Regions from separate parts of the Promicromonospora sp. NFX87 genome, predicted to be linked through region 1. Evidence: riboswitches for the same ligand, from Rfam matches in the RefSeq annotation. Region 1 holds a riboswitch; the other holds the start of a gene.
What was found. Region 1 has a riboswitch for FMN ahead of pnuC (nicotinamide riboside transporter PnuC). Riboswitches for the same ligand answer to the same signal wherever they lie in the genome.
Positions count from the first base shown of each region.

Region 1 (4,543 bases):
CGCTGGACCCCCGCTGCCTCCAGGGCCTTGAGCCGGTCCACGACCTCGGTGACCGTCCCGGCGATGCCGTGCTCGCGCAGCTCCGCGGGCTCTCGGCCGATCGCCGCCGCACGCCTGGTGAACTCGGCCTCGTCCTGGCCGACGGCAGCGACCAGCGCGACGGACTGGACCAGCGACCCGGGCGCGCGCCCGGCGTCGGCCAGCGCCTTGTTGATGACCTCGATGCGCGGGCCGATCGCGTCGATCTCCGGGAAGGACTGGTTGTACTCGTCGCCGTACCGCGCCGCGAGGGCCGGTGTCCGGCGCGGGCCGCCGCCACCGATGAGCACGGGGATCCTGGACTGCAGGGGCTTCGGCAGGGCCGGCGAGTCGACGATCTCGTAGTGCTCGCCAGAGAACGAGAACTTCTCCCCCACCGGGGTGCCCCACAGGCCGGTGATGACGGCGAGCTGCTCCTCGAGGATGCCGAACCGCTTGTCGGGGAACGGGATGCCGTACGCCTTGTGCTCGGCCCCGAACCAGCCGGTGCCGAGGCCGAGCTCCACGCGGCCGCCGGACATCTGGTCCACCTGCGCCACCTGGATGGCGAGGACGCCGGGGTGGCGGAACGTCGCCGAGGACACCAGCGTGCCGAGCCGCACGGTGGACGTGTCGCGGGCGAGGCCCGCGAGCGTGATCCAGGAGTCGGTGGGGCCGGGCAGGCCGTCGCCGTCGCCCATGGCGAGGTAGTGGTCGGACCGGAAGAACGCGCTGAACCCGAGGCGCTCGGTCGCCTGGGCGACAGCGAGCTGGTCGTCGTACGTCGCGCCCTGCTGGGGCTCGGTGAAGATACGCAGGTCAAGATTCATGGCCTCAACCTTGCCACGCTCTACCGACGTCGGCTGCGAGCGACCGACGCGTTCAGTCGAAGGCGGGGTCCGTCGTGCGGGAGCGCTTGATCTCGTAGAAGTACGGGTACCGCGCGAGCGTCACGGAGGCGTCGAACAGGGCTGCCGCCTCCTCGCCGCGCGGGACGCGCGTGAGCACCGGGCCGAAGAACGCGACGCCGTCGACGTGGATCGTGGGCGTGCCGACGTCGTCGCCGACGGGCTTCATGCCGGACTCGTGGGAGGCGGCGAGCGCCGCGTCGTGGTCGGTGGACGTCGCGGCCCCGGCGAGGTCGGCGGGCAGGCCGGCCTCGGCGAGCGCCTCGACCGCCACGGCGTCGAAGTCCTTGTTCTGCTGGTTGTGGATCCGGGTGCCCGCCGCGGTGTAGAACGCGGAGAACGCCTCGGGTCCGTGGTCGGCCTGGACCGCCGCGGCGATGCGGCCGATGCCGCGCGACCGCTCGATGCGCGCCCGGTACCCGTCGTCGATGTCCCTGTCCTTGTTCAGCAGGTAGAGGCTCATCAGCTTGAAGGTCAGGTCGACGTCGCGGAGCTGCGCCACCTCGAGCGCCCAGCGCGACGTGATCCAGGCGAAGGGGCACATGGGGTCGACGTAGACGTCCACGACGGGCTTGGCAGCGTTCTCGGTCACGCCCGCAGACTACGCTCACTGCGTGACCGGGATCCGTTGGGCGAGTCTCGCCACCGTCGTCGGCGGTGGGGTGATCTTTCTGGTGTGCCTTGTCGGAGTTGTACTGGGTCATCCGTGGTCGGCGGTACCCGGTGGCCTCGGCCTCCTGATGGCCGTGCGCGAGGTGCGCTACCTGCACAGACTGCGGTCCGGCAAGATCTCGAGCCCGGAAAACTAGCGCCTTGACCACCATGTATCGCTCAAGGATCTTTCCCGCGTCCCGAAAGGTACGCGGTAGCCTGCCTGGCATGACCGCCGTCCGTACCCATACGCATGCGCAGGCAGTAGACGTCGCGGTGGACCTGTTCACCCGGCAGGGGTACGAGGGGACCACCGTCGAGGAGATCGCCGACGCCGCTAAGGTCAGCCGGGCCACGTTCTTCCGCCGGTACCGCTCGAAGGAGGACGTGGTCTTCGCCGACCACGAGCTCCTGCTCGAGGAGGTGGTGGTGATGCTCGCCGCCACCCGCCCCGACGCCCGTACCAGTGAGGAGTCCGGGCACGACCTCGGCCGTGCCTGGGACCCCGAGATCGACCCGTACCTCGAGGTGTGCCGCGCGGCACGCATGGTGTTCGACCACCACGTGGGCCAGCGCGAGACGTCGCTCGCCCGGTACGCCCTGCTGCAGCAGGTCCCTGCCCTGCGCGACCGTGAGCTCATCACCACGCACCGCTACGAGCGGGCGTTCACGCACTACCTGCGCGACACGCTGCCGCCGGAGCGGTCGACGTCCACGGCGTCGATCGCGTTCGCCGCGTCCGTCGTCGCCGTGCACAACGCGATCCTGCGGCGCTGGCTGCGCACGCCCTCGCTCGAGCTGCGGCCCGAGCTCGAGGAGGCGTTCGCCGACCTGCGGCGGGCCGCCGTCCTCGGCGCAGGCGGCCACGCTCCGGCGGCGGGCGGGGCGCCGTCCGGCCGCCGGGTGGTCGTGACCGTCGTCTCGGGCGGGGCCGGGCCGGACGAGGTGGCTCGCGCGGTCCGGGAAGCGCTCGCCTAGCACGCGCCAGGCACTTCCGGGCGGGAATGGGGTCGTGGCATCCTGTGTTCCGCTAGCAAGCAGTTCAGTAGTTCAAGTGCAGCAGATGCACACGTGCTCCGGGGTCGGTGAAATTCCGAGCCGGCGGTGACAGTCCGCGACCCGTGTCGCTCCCTCGGGAGAGGCTCGGTTGACCTGGTGGAACTCCAGGACCGACGGTTAAAGTCCGGATGGGAGGAAGCACGTGCGGCGCGCGCCGTCACCCCTCGGGGTGCCCTCTCGCGTCGTCGTCGGTGTCCTTGTGGCGCGCCGACCCTCACCCCGGAGTCCCCGTGTGCGGACCTTCGGAGAGGGAAGAGACATGGACTGGTTCCGCGCCGCCTATGACGCGACGTTCCTGGTTGCCGACCAGCAGATCTACTGGCGCGAGGTCATCGGCAACCTGTTCGGGCTGGCGTCGGCGCTCGGCGGCCTGCGCCGCAAGGTGTGGGCCTGGCCCGTCGGCATCGTGGGCAACATCCTGCTCTTCACGGTGTTCATGGGCTCCTGGTTCGGCGACGCGACGCGAGCGGACATGCTGGGCCAGGCGGGCCGGCAGATCATGTTCATCGCCGTGTCGATCTACGGCTGGTACCGCTGGCGCCAGACCCAGCGGATGGGCGGCGTCGGCACGGTGGCCGTGCACCCCCGCTGGGCGTCCTGGCAGGCCCGCGTGGGCCTGGTGACCGGCATGTTCGCCGGCACGCTGCTCCTGACCCCGCTCTTCCGGGCCCTCGGCTCGTACGAGCCGGTCTGGGCCGACGCCTGGATCTTCATGGGCTCCGTGCTCGCGACCTACGGCATGGCCAAGGGCTGGGTCGAGTTCTGGCTGATCTGGGTGGCCGTCGACCTGGTCGGCGTCCCGCTGCTGTTCTCGGCCGGGTACTGGGCGACCGCGCTGATGTACGTGATCTACGGCCTGTTCACCCTCTTCGGGTTCTTCGCGTGGTGGCGCATCAGCCGCCGCGAGAGCGCGGATCCGGACGAGGCAGCGGTCACCGCCTCGTGAGGGCGTAGCGTCGGGCTCCGTGACCTCACGGGACCGCACGGCCAGGATCGGGATCGTCGGCTCGGGCTTCCGGGCCCGGACCATGCTGCGGGTGCTGAACGCGCTGCCCGACCGCTTCGAGGTCGTCGGCGTGGCCACCCGCAACGCGGCGGACCGCGCGGAGCTGGCGTCCCGCGGCCTCCCCGCCGCGGGCCTGCCCGGGCTCCCGGCGCCCGCCTACGCCTCGGTGCCCGAGCTGCTCGCCGGCGGCCGGCCCGACGTCGTCCTGCTGACCCTGCCCGCCGGCGCGGCCCAGCCGGTGATCCGCGACCTCGCCGCGGCGGGCGTCCCCGTCCTGACGGAGACGCCCGCCGCCGGCACCGTCGAGGAGCTGACGGCCCTGCAGCGGCTCGTGGACGACGGCGCGTGCGTGCACGTCGCCGAGCAGTACCACCTGGAACCGCTGGTCGGGGCGCAGCTCGCGGTCGCCGGCTCGGGACTGCTGGGCGCCGTGACGGACGCGCACGTCGCCGTGGCGCACGACTACCACGGCCTCAGCGTGCTGCGCCGGGCCCTGGGCATCACGTTCGAGGACGCGGTGATCACGGCCCGGCGCGATGCGCGCCGGGTGCTGCCGAGCCCCAGCCGCGCGGGTGATCCCGAGGACCTGGACCTCGTCGACACGGTGCACGCGACCGCGTGGCTGGACTTCGGCGGCCGGCTCGGCACCTACGAGTTCGACGACATCCAGTACCGCTCCTGGGTCCGCTCCCCCGCGCTGCTGGTCCGCGGTGAGCGCGGCGAGCTGCGCGACGACGTCGTGCGGCACGTCGGCGCCGACGGGCTCCCCCGGCGTTCCACGCTGGAGCGGGTGGCCGCGGGCGGGGCCGGCAGCCACGAGGGCCTGTACCTCCGGGGCTACACGCTCGACGGCGGCTGGCTGTACCGCAATGAGTTCCGGCCGGCCCGCCTGCCCGACGAC
Region 1 is NZ_CP183413.1:105,656-110,198, reverse strand. Features, by position in the region: gene ACNYC2_RS00530 (LLM class F420-dependent oxidoreductase) at 1-848, opposite strand, end outside; gene ACNYC2_RS00525 (disulfide bond formation protein DsbA) at 901-1,518, opposite strand; gene ACNYC2_RS00520 (hypothetical protein) at 1,541-1,735, shown strand; gene ACNYC2_RS00515 (helix-turn-helix domain-containing protein) at 1,806-2,555, shown strand; FMN riboswitch at 2,645-2,782, shown strand; gene pnuC (nicotinamide riboside transporter PnuC) at 2,896-3,582, shown strand; gene ACNYC2_RS00505 (Gfo/Idh/MocA family protein) at 3,602-4,543, shown strand, end outside.

Region 2 (4,543 bases), 2.7 Mb from region 1:
CGACCTGGAGGGCGACCCCGCCCGGGTCTCGGCGGCCGTGGGCGGCGCGGTGCAGCGCATCGCGCAGGAGTCGGTCACGAACGCGCGCCGGCACGCCCGGGGCGCCACGCGGATCACGGTCCGTGTCACCGTGGGTGAGACGTCCGTCCGGCTCCGGGTGTCCGACGACGGCGGTGCGCCGGTCCCTCCGAGTCACGGCGGGTACAGGCACGGCGGGTACGGGCTCGCCGGGATGCGCGAGCGTGCGGCGCTGCTGGGCGGCACGCTCGACGCCGGGCCCGACGCGGCCGGCTGGACCGTCGAGGCGGTCCTCCCGATCTCGGGCGCCGCATGACAGGCAGAGACATCAGGGTCCTCGTGGCCGACGACCAGGAGATCGTCCGTACGGGCCTCACGATGATCCTGAACGCCCAGGAGGGCATCGAGGTCGTCGGGCAGGCCGCCGACGGTCGGGCAGCGGTCGAGCTCGCGCAGCGGCTGCGCCCCGACGTCGCCCTGCTCGACATCCGGATGCCGGACGTCGACGGTATCGAGGCGACCAGGCTGCTCGCGGGCCCCAGCGTCGCGGACCCGCTCGCCGTCGTCGTGATCACCACGTTCGACCTGGACGAGTACGTGTACGCAGCTCTGCGCGCCGGGGCTCGAGGGTTCCTGCTCAAGGACGCCGGCCCGGCGCTCCTGGCCCAGGCGATCCGGGCCGCCGCGTCGGGCGACGCCCTGATCGCCCCGAGCGTCACCACGCGGCTCCTGAGAGCCTTCACCGACGCCGGTCCCCGCGACCTGCCCGCGCAGCCGCTGGACCCGCTCACGGCACGCGAGGAGGAGGTTCTGCTGGCGGTGGCCACCGGCCGGACGAACACCGAGATAGCGCGCGAGCTGTTCGTCACGCTGAGCACCGTGAAGTCCCACGTCGCGAACCTGATGACCAAGCTGGGTGCGCGCAACCGCGTGGAGGTGGCGCTCTGGGCGTACGACACGGGGCGGCTCCGTCCCGTGCGCCCCGCGCACGAGCCCTGACGCGGGCTGCACCCGTCCTTTCGGCGACTCGTACTTTTGGCCAGGCCGAGACCGGTCTGCGGGCCCATGACCTGCGGGGGCCGGCGGGGCAGGCTCGCACCATGACCACATCCCAGGTGCGGACCAAGCCCACCAGCCGCCGCCAATGGCTCGTTCCCGCGGGCCTCCTCCTGCTCGCGCTCGTCCCCGCGCTCGGCGGCGCCGCGCGCGTCTCCGAGCTGGCCGCCGACCCCGTGCTCACCGCTGACAACGCGCGGTTCGTGACCCAGCCGATCCCGGTGCTGGTCCACATCGTCTGCGTGACCGTCTACAGCATGCTGGGGGCGTTCCAGTTCGTCCCGAGCCTGCGACGACGCAGCTGGCACCGGCTGGCGGGCCGCGTCCTGTTCCCCGCCGGGCTCGGTGTCGCGCTGACGGGGCTCTGGATGACCGCGTTCTACGACCTGCCCGACAAGGACACCGTGGTCGTCAACGGGGTCCGCTACGTGGTCGGCGTCGTGATGGCGGTGTCGCTGGTCCTGGGCGTGCGCGCGGCGCTGCGGCGCGACTTCATGACGCACCGGGCCTGGATGATGCGGGCGTACGCGCTGGCCATGGGCGCGGGCACGCAGGCGCTGCTGATCGGCCCGTACATCGCGCTCGCGGGCATGCCGGGGCCGGTCGTCAACACGGTGCTCATGACGGCGGCGTGGGTCATCAACGCGGCGGTGGCCGAGTGGGTGATCCGTCGGCGGCGGATCGCCGCCCGGGTGTGACGCAAGCCATGCCGACGGCCGCGAGGTTTATGGCATGCTGGCAAGCAGCAGTACGCACACACGTGCTCCGGGGTCGGTGTAATTCCGAGCCGGCGGTTAAAGTCCGCGACCCGCGTCCTCCGCAAGGAGGACCGGTTGATCTGGTGAAACTCCAGGACCGACGGTGAAAGTCCGGATGGGAGGAAGCACGTGCGGCGTCGCCGTCCCCTGGGGCGTGCGTCGTCGTGACGTCGTGCGCGCGGGCAGGGCCGGTCGGCCTCGTCCGCGCCCCGTCGTCCACCCCGGAGCACCGAAGCTCGGGGAGGACAGCATGAACCAGCCACCGCTGGGCCGCGACGCGGCGTATGCGGCCACGACGCTCCAGGCCGCCATGCGCCGCGCTCTCGCGCTGGCCGCGCAGGGCCCGGCGTACGGCCCGAACCCGCGCGTCGGCTGCGTGCTCCTCGACCCGAGCGGCCAGCCGGTCGCCGAGGGCTTCCACCGCGGCGCCGGCACGCCGCACGCGGAGGCGGCGGCGCTGGCCGCCGCGCGCTCGCGCGGCGTCGACCCGCGGGGCACGACAGCGGTCGTGACGCTCGAGCCCTGCGCCCACCACGGCCGCACCGGGCCCTGCGCCGACGCCCTGATCGACGCCGGTGTGGCCGCGGTGCACGTCGCGGTCGCCGACCCGAACCCGGTGGCGACCGGTGGCGCGGCCAAGCTGCGCGCCGCAGGGATCGAGGTGACGACCGGCATCCTCGCCGAGGAGGGCGAGGAGCTGCTGCGCCAGTGGCTGCACGCCGTCCGGACCGGACGCCCCTACGTCACCCTCAAGCTTGCGACCAGCCTCGACGGGCGGGTCGCCGCCGCGGACGGTACGAGCCGCTGGATCACCGGCCCGCAGGCACGAGCCCACGCCCACACGATCCGCGCGCAGGTCGACGCGATAGCCGTCGGCACGGGGACTGCCCTGACCGACGACCCGTCGCTCACCGCACGGACGATCGACGGCGGCCTCTTCGAGCACCAGCCGCTCCGGGTGGTCGTCGGCCGCCGCGCGGTGCCCGAGGATGCTCGCCTGCGCGGGCCGGGCGGTGCGCTGCTGCACCTGCCCGAGCACGACCTCGGCGCCGTCCTGCGGGAGCTCGCGGAGCGCGAGGTGCGCCATCTCCTCGTGGAGGGCGGCCCCACCCTGGCCACCGCGCTGCTCGCCGCCGACGCGGTGGACGAGCTCCACGCGTACGTCGCACCGGTGCTGCTCGGCGCGGGCGCGACCGCCGTCGGCGACCTGGGCGTCACCACGATCGGCGACGCCGCACGCTTCACCACCCACGACGTGACCCGGCTCGGCGACGACGTGCTGTTGGTAGCGCGTCGCGTCCAGCCTGCCCGGCCCACCGAGCCCACGGCGGCCACCGCGGCCACCGAGTCAGTCCAGCCAGTCCAGCACGGTCGGCTCAGCCGGCACACCAAGGAGGAGATCTGATGTTCACCGGAATCATCGAGGAGCTCGGCTCCGTCGTCGCGCTCGACCGTCCTGACGGTGACGACGGCGCGGACGCCGTCGTCACCGTCGCGGGCCCGCTCGCCGCGTCCGACGCCCGGCCCGGTGACTCGATCGCCGTCGACGGGGTGTGCCTCACCGTCGTCTCCGTGGCGGACGGTTCGTTCGTCGCGGAGATCATGCCCGAGTCGCTGGGCCGCAGCTCGCTCGGGGGCCTCGTCCCGGGTTCCGTGGTGAACCTGGAGCGCGCACTGCCCGCGAACGGCAGGCTCGGCGGGCACGTCGTCCAGGGACATGTCGACGGCATCGCGACGCTGGTGCGCCGCACGCCCGGACCGCGCTGGGACGACCTGGAGTTCTCCGCGCCCGCTGCCCTCACCCGGTACGTCGCGGAGAAGGGCTCCATCGCGCTGGCGGGAGTCTCGCTGACGGTCACGTGGGTGTCGGACGGCGGCTTCGGGGTGTCGCTCATCCCGACCACGCTCGCCGCGACGACGCTCGGCAGGCTGGTCCCGGGCGACGTCGTGAACGTGGAGGTGGACGTGCTCGCGAAGTACGTCGAGCGGCTCCTCGCGGCGGATGCGACTACCGGCGTCGGCGACCTGACCGGGGCCGCACGATGAGCGCGGGCGGGACGGTGCACGTCATGCACCAGGACGCCGTGGACACGAGCCTCGTCGAGCGGGCCCTCGCCGAGCTCGCCGCCGGCCGCCCCGTCCTCGTGGCGGACGACGCGGGCCGGGAGAACGAGGTCGACGTGGTGCTCGCGGCGAGCGTCGCGACCGCCGAGTGGGTGGGCTGGACGGTGCGGCACTCCTCGGGCTACCTGTGCGCGCCGATGCCCGCGCACCGTGCGGACGCGCTGGAGCTTCCGCTGATGGTGGAGCGGAGCGAGGACCCCCGGAAGACGGCGTACACGGTGTCCGTCGACGCCGCGGTGGGTGTCACGACCGGCATCTCGGGTGCGGACCGGGCGCGGACGCTGCGCGTGCTGGGCGACCCGTCCTCCGGCCCGCAGGACCTGATCCGGCCGGGGCACGTGCTGCCCCTGCGGGCGCGGCCAGGCGGCGTCCTGGAGCGCACCGGGCACACCGAGGCAGCTGTGGACCTCGTGCGGCTGGCGGGCCGTGCGGGACAGGACCTGGGCGAGGTGGGCGCCATCGCCGAGCTCGTCCGGGACGACGGTGCCGTGATGCGCCTGGACGAGGCGTACACCCTGGCCGAGGAGACGGGGCTCGTGGTGCTGACCGTCGCGGACCTGGTGGCGTGGCGCCGGGTGCACGACCCT
Region 2 is NZ_CP183413.1:2,828,929-2,833,471, reverse strand. Features, by position in the region: gene ACNYC2_RS12725 (sensor histidine kinase) at 1-334, shown strand, start outside; gene ACNYC2_RS12720 (response regulator) at 331-1,017, shown strand; gene ACNYC2_RS12715 (DUF2306 domain-containing protein) at 1,119-1,772, shown strand; FMN riboswitch at 1,831-1,965, shown strand; gene ribD (bifunctional diaminohydroxyphosphoribosylaminopyrimidine deaminase/5-amino-6-(5-phosphoribosylamino)uracil reductase RibD) at 2,083-3,237, shown strand; gene ACNYC2_RS12705 (riboflavin synthase) at 3,237-3,878, shown strand; gene ribB (3,4-dihydroxy-2-butanone-4-phosphate synthase) at 3,902-4,543, shown strand, end outside.
Region 2: it holds a riboswitch for FMN, as region 1 does, so the genes downstream of both, ribD (bifunctional diaminohydroxyphosphoribosylaminopyrimidine deaminase/5-amino-6-(5-phosphoribosylamino)uracil reductase RibD) here and pnuC (nicotinamide riboside transporter PnuC) in region 1, are expected to answer to the same signal.